DNA from 3 places in the Pseudophaeobacter sp. TrK17 genome. Region 1 is predicted to be linked to each of the others. Evidence: riboswitches for the same ligand, from Rfam matches in the RefSeq annotation. Region 1 holds a riboswitch; each other region holds the start of a gene.
What was found. A riboswitch is a leader RNA that binds a small molecule or an ion and turns the genes downstream of it on or off. The one in region 1 is predicted to bind cobalamin.
Positions count from the first base shown of each region.

Region 1 (2,194 bases):
AACCATCACCGCGCGCGAGCTGGACTGGGTAATCAAAAACGAATGGGTGCGCACAGGCGACGATTTCCTGCTGCGCCGCACCAAGCTGAACCTGCGCCTGGATCCTGATCAGCGCGCAGCGGTGGACACCTACATTCGCAACAAACTGACCTAAGCGCCGCAACCACACCAATTGGCAGTATCAGCCCAGAGCACCCCCTGGGCTGATATGAACTTAAAATTCCACGCCTTTTTGCGCCTTAACACCAGCGCGGAACGGGTGCTTGATCTGGCCCATTTCGGTGACCAGATCGGCAATCTCGATCAGTTCTTCCTTGGCATTACGCCCGGTCAAAACCACATGGGTCATTGGGGGCTTTTCTTCCACCAGGAATTCCAGCACCTCTTCCAGATCCAGATAATCATAGCGCAGGGCGATGTTGATCTCATCAAGCAGCACCATGGTATTGCGCTCGTCGCGAATCATCTCCTTGGCCTTTTCCCAGCCCTTCTTTGCCGCAGCAATGTCACGCGCCTTGTCTTGGGTTTCCCAGGTAAAGCCCTCACCCATGGCGTAAAACTGGCACAGATCGCTAAAATTCTCTTCGATCAATGTGCGCTCGCCGGTCTGCCAGGCGCCCTTGATGAACTGCACCACAGCCGAGGGCATCCCATGGGCAATACAGCGCATGATCATGCCGAATCCCGAGCTGGATTTGCCCTTGCCGGGGCCGGTGTGGACGATGATCAGCCCCTTTTCCCCATCCTTGGTTTTCATCATGCGATCACGCGCGGCCTTCTTCTTGGCCATCTTGGACGCGTGACGTGCCGCTTCCTCTTCTGAAATGCCGGTTTCGGACGTATCACTCACGGTGTTCACTCCTGCTGTTTGCCCAAGTCTTGACAAGGAAGGCCTCGATAGCGCAAGGGGTTTTCGTTGGTTCCTGCAAATTGCAGGCGAAGAGGGAATGTGACAGGCTGATACCTGGCTTTGGTATCGGCTTTCAAGCACAGCCGCCCCCGCGACCGTGACCGGAGAGGTCTCTGATGCCACTGGCCCGTGTGTTTTGCACATCGTCGGGAAGGCAAGAGCACCGCAGACAGGCCCTGGCCTGTTGGAATCCGCAAGCCGGGAGACCTGCCAACGGATGAGACAACGAGCGGACGGGGTGTGTCGCGACTGGTTGTGGGAGTGCACCCTCTGCCCTCTCTCCACTGGCCCAGCCCCCGGTCCCTCACACACAAAGGACGCGCGCGCTGATGGCAGAAGATATGGCACTCCCCGCCACTGAAGATACCGCAGAGGTTACTTTGACCATCTGCACCACCTGCAAACGCGACGGCGTCGACCCCGAGGCCACCCGCCCCGGCGCGCTGCTGATGGCCGCCCTGTCCGATGCCAGCCTGCCTGCAGGTGTCACGGTGCGCGGTGTTGAATGCCTGTCGGCCTGCAAACGCGGCTGCGCCATGGTATTGACTGGCGGAGAAGCCCGCTGGAGCTACATCTACGGCGATCTCGACCCTGACGCCCATGTGGACGACATCCTGGCGGGCGCCGCCGCCTATGCCTCTACGACAGATGGGCTGGTGCCATGGCGTGAGCGCCCCCAGGTGTTCCGCAAACAATCTATCGCCCGCATCCCTCCGATCACCCTGCCTTCCAAGGATTAAATCTCCATGAGCGACCTCAACAAGATCCCCGTCACCGTTATCACCGGCTTTTTGGGCGCGGGGAAAACCACCCTAATCCGCCACCTGATGCAGAACCCCCAGGGCAAACGTCTGGCGGTTCTGGTCAATGAATTTGGCACCGCCGGTGTCGATGGCGACATCCTGAAGTCCTGCGCCGATGAAAACTGCCCGGAAAACAACATCGTAGAACTTGCCAATGGCTGCATCTGCTGCACCGTGGCGGATGATTTCATCCCCACCATCGAGGCCCTGATGGCGCTGCCGGAACAGCCCGAGCATATCCTGATCGAAACCTCCGGTCTGGCTCTGCCCAAACCCCTGCTCAAGGCCTTTGACTGGCCCGCGATCCGCTCGCGGATCACCGTGGATGGTGTCATTGCCCTGGCCGATGCCGAGGCCGTGGCCGCCGGGCAATTTGCTCCCGACCTGGCCGCCGTTGCCGCCCAACGCGAGGCCGACGACAGCCTCGACCACGAAACACCACTCTCCGAGGTGTTTGAGGATCAGATCTCCTGCGCCGACA
Region 1 is NZ_CP071701.1:119,316-121,509, forward strand. It holds gene glpD (glycerol-3-phosphate dehydrogenase) at 1-154, shown strand, start outside; gene cobO (cob(I)yrinic acid a,c-diamide adenosyltransferase) at 215-850, opposite strand; cobalamin riboswitch at 901-1,140, shown strand; gene JZI28_RS21315 (DUF1636 family protein) at 1,240-1,650, shown strand; gene cobW (cobalamin biosynthesis protein CobW) at 1,657-2,194, shown strand, end outside.

Region 2 (2,194 bases), on a different replicon from region 1:
GCAGATTGGCTTGAACGCTTGACGGCTAACAAGCGGACCTGGGGCTTCGGCCTGTGCTTTTTGTATCTGCGCAACGTGCAGGGCTATGGCTGGAACCATAAACGTGTCTACCGGGTCTACTGTGAGCTGGCGTTGAACCTGCGTATCAAGCCGAAGAAACGCTTGAAGCGGGACAAGCCGGAACCACTGGCTGTGCCTGAAAGACCAAATGAAACTTGGTCCATGGACTTCATGGCGGATCAGCTGGCGGATGGCCGGTCGATCAGGGCATTAAACGTCTTGGATGACTTCAATCGCGAAGGACTGGCTATTGAGGTCGACTTCTCGCTGCCTGCTGAACGTGTCGTGCGTGCGCTGAACCAGATCATTGAGTGGCGCGGAAAGCCCCAAGCTATTCGTGTGGACAACGGCCCAGAATACGTCAGCGGGAAGCTCATGGAATGGGCTGAGAAACGCAATGTGCGGCTCGAATATATCCAGCCCGGTAAGCCCCAACAGAATGCCTATATCGAGCGCTACAACCGCACCGTTCGTGGCGAATGGCTGGGGCAATACATCTTCGAAACCATCGAGGAGGCACAGGACCAGGCAACACAATGGCTCTGGACTTACAACAACGAGCGACCCAACATGGGCATCGGCGGCATGACACCCGCCATGAAACTGAAAACGGCTGCGTGAATTCTACGGCTGGACCCAATTAAAAATGGGGGGATTACCGTGCCTTAGATACAGCACCTCCATTTCCTCTTCGAATTCTTGAATGTTCTTTCTCGGAAACAGTACGGTTTTGAACACAAAGAAGTCGTTCACAACTTAGAAAATCGACGCCCGCACAATAAACTCTTCTTGCAAGGTGCTGCCTTCCCTGCCGGGAGGGTGGAGAATTGGGAAATCGGTGAAAATCCGACACTGCCCCCGCAACGGTAAGGAAGATCAGGTTCGGCAATCGCCACTGGGAGGAGGATCCCGGGAAGGTGCCGTGACCGGGTGCAAACCTCTTCCAAGTCCGGAAACCAGCCTTGCAGATATGTCAAACCGCGGGTGGCGGTGGGGGCTCGGTTTTCGGACGTGATCCTCGCGCCTCCGGACTGTTCTCTCATGCCATCAGCCCAAACAAGGCCGCGGGGCGCGGCAGGAGAGCCAGAAGTGAATAACATTCAAAGCCTATTGGCCCGTCGAAACCCAAAACATGCATTGGAACAGGCGTTTTACACCGACCCTGAGGTCTTTCAGGCCGATCTGGAAGCCATCCACTATCGCGAGTGGCTCTTTGCTATTGCGGCCTGTGAATTGGTGAAACCTGGCGATTACGTCACCCACACCATAGGGGCATATCGTGTGATCATTGTGCGCGGTGCGGACAACCAGATCCGTGCCTTCCACAACACCTGCCGCCATCGGGGCTCTATCATTTGCAAGGCCGCAAAAGGGAACGCGCCCAAACTGGTCTGCCCCTATCACCAGTGGACCTACGAGCTAGACGGCTCACTGCTTTGGGCCCGCGATATGGGGCCGGATTTTGACCCCAAACAACACGGGTTGAAAACGGTGCATTGCCGCGAGCTTGCTGGGTTAGTCTATATCTGCCTGGCTGACGAAGCCCCGGATTTTGAAAGCTTTGCAGCGATTGCCCGCCCCTACCTCGAACCCCATGACCTGGGACAGGCAAAAGTCGCTTTCGAAAGCTCTATTGTCGAAAACGGCAATTGGAAACTGGTCTGGGAAAACAATCGCGAATGCTATCATTGTGGCGGCAATCATCCTGCCCTTTGCCGGAGCTTCCCGGATGATCCCGCGGTCACCGGCATCGAGGGGGGTGAAACACCTGCCCATCTACAGGCACATTTTGACCGCTGCGAGGCCGCAGGGCTGCCGTCGCGCTTCCATCTGGATGAGGGCGGACAGCACAGACTGGCGCGGATGCCCCTGAAAGAGGGTGCTGAAAGCTATACCATGGATGGAAAGGTCGCGGTCCGCCGTTGGCTGGGACGTGCGCCCTTTGCCGATGCTGGGTCTCTGTTGAAATTCCACTATCCTACAACCTGGAACCATTTCCTTGCGGACCACTCTTTGGTGTTTCGCGTCACCCCAATCAGCCCAACAGAAACCGAAGTAACCACAAAGTGGCTTGTCCACAAAGACGCGGTGGAAGGTGTTGATTATGATCTACAGCGCCTGACCGAAGTTTGGG
Region 2 is NZ_CP071700.1:2,098,440-2,100,633, reverse strand. It holds one part of gene JZI28_RS09800 (IS3 family transposase) at 1-681, shown strand, start outside; cobalamin riboswitch at 838-1,040, shown strand; gene JZI28_RS09795 (aromatic ring-hydroxylating dioxygenase subunit alpha) at 1,150-2,194, shown strand, end outside.
Region 2: another riboswitch for cobalamin. It lies ahead of JZI28_RS09795 (aromatic ring-hydroxylating dioxygenase subunit alpha); the one in region 1 lies ahead of JZI28_RS21315 (DUF1636 family protein).

Region 3 (2,194 bases), on a different replicon from region 1:
TTGGCTGCAGCGGTCGGGCCACCAGCCGCGACATCACCATCGACCCCAAGGAAATCGAAGATGCAATCTGGGTCAGTCGTCAGGATATGATGACTGTCTTTGCAGGAGAACACCCTGTCATCAAACCGGCGCGAAAAGGAGCAATTGCACATTTTCTTCTGGAAAACTGGCTTGCGGACACCTTGGATTAAGGAGATTATTCTATCACCAAATCCTACACTACTCTCTAAGGGCTGACGACAGGTCAGGCGGCATATCATGGAATTAACGAGTAAAGAGGACGTCGACACGCCTCTGGCTGAAGTCTTTGAAGCAATTTCCGATTTTGCCAGCTTTGAACGGTCGGCAATCCGGCGCGGCATCGAGGTACAGCGTCTGAGCGATGATCCGACCCCTCAGGTTGGCATGGCTTGGGATATCCAGACCGAGTTTCGCGGCAAACCGCGTAAATTGCACCTGAAGCTTTCCAGCTATGAGCCCACAACCTTGATTGGGTTTGATGGCGAGAGCCCCAGCCTGTCAGGCAAGGGCCAGATTGAGCTTCTGGCGCTCTCTCCGCGGCGGACCCGTCTTTCGGTGAAGGTCAATCTGCAGGCCAAAACCCTGTCCGGGCGTCTGTTGTTGCAATCGCTCAAACTGGCGCGCTCAAAGATCAACACCCGTTTCAAGCAACGTGTGGCAGAGTTTGCCAGCCTGACCGAAGACCGGGCAAACCGCAGCGCCTGATCCCGGTTGCAGCCTGCCAGACAGTGTCCCCTGACCAGCAGCAGGCCAGCCCCTGCGGATTTCTGCGTGCTGGACTGCTGCTTGCAGGTTTCTGTGTGCCGATATCAGCCGTCCTGTCCAAGCTCTCAATTCTTGATTGACGACTCATACCCGTCAACGATAGCGATTAAGAGATGGTTTCTGCGACGCATAACCTTGCGTCCAGAATGAAAAGGGAACGCGGTGCGGCCAGGCTTTTGCAGCCCTGCCAACTCCGCGACTGCCCCCGCAACTGTAAGCGGCGAGCGCTTCGGGTAAACCACTGGTACAGGGATGTAATCCCGGCCGGGAAGGACCGAAACCGTATCGACCCGCAAGTCAGGAGACCTGCCATCACCAATGTAACTCGAAACTGGACGGGGAGTCCGGGCGAGTGCATGAGGTGAATGTGGGCGACGCCCCGCCCGGTCTCATGCCTGCGCCACTGATTTCCCCGCCAGCGCGCGGAGGGCGCATCATGACAGCGATGGACCAGACAACGACCAAAGAAACACATCACTTTTCCCAAAGCATCTGTATGCACCTGGGCAAACCCTGCCCGGCCCTGAGCCGGATGCTCACGGCGCTTGCCGGGGCATTGGATAAGGCCCGCCCGGTGACATCCGCCGAATTTGAGCTCTGCGGAGACAGTCTGCTGGATGGCTGCGCCCGTCATTGCCCAGCCCGGTTCATTGCCAGCCATGACCGCATTCGGGTGTTTTGTGACGTCAGCGAAGCAGCTGATACAGCAACCCTGGATCTGTTTGCTGATACCCTGTTCCAACCAGACAGCCGGGCATTTTCCACCACCAAACTGCATCAGCCCCCCTGCGCCATGGGTGAGGCCCTGCCAAAACCCCTGCCTCAACAGACCACAGCGCAAACCGTCCACCCTGCCCTGTAGCCCCGGCATCGTCGAAGCCATTAAGGAGGGCGTCTCGCCCTTCTTATTTGTTTCTGGCTTTCCGTGTCCCGGCGCGTTTTGCAGCGGCCAGCGCCCAGGTCATCTGTTCCTCGGTCTCGACCGCACAGGCGCGCACAGCACGCAGTCGGCGCAGCGCCTTGTCGGGGTCTTCCCCAGCTTCGATCATCAAACGCAATACCACCATGCCGGAGCGCCCGCAGCCGCCCTTGCAATGCACCAGCACCCGGCCGCCGCCCCGCAACGCCTGCAGGGCCAGCGTGCTGACCTCGGGCCATTGCGCCAGCATCGCTTTGGTCGGGGCAGAAAAATCCGGCAAGGGCAGGTGGATCCAACGCGACCCCATGGCCTGAAAATCCTGCCCCAAAGGCGCGGCACCCGCGCCCACATGTTCGACTTCGGTTGTCATCGAGATCACCAGTCCTGGCTGCCAGTCATGCAGATGATCCATGTCTCCCCTGTAGTCGCCACCGCTGCCCGGCAGCGGACACAGCGCCAGAATGCCATCCGCGACACTCAGGGCATGCA
Region 3 is NZ_CP071700.1:3,501,622-3,503,815, forward strand. It holds gene nudC (NAD(+) diphosphatase) at 1-191, shown strand, start outside; gene JZI28_RS16570 (SRPBCC family protein) at 259-726, shown strand; cobalamin riboswitch at 884-1,115, shown strand; gene JZI28_RS16575 (hypothetical protein) at 1,223-1,648, shown strand; gene JZI28_RS16580 (protein-tyrosine phosphatase family protein) at 1,692-2,194, opposite strand, start outside.
Region 3: another riboswitch for cobalamin. It lies ahead of JZI28_RS16575 (hypothetical protein); the one in region 1 lies ahead of JZI28_RS21315 (DUF1636 family protein).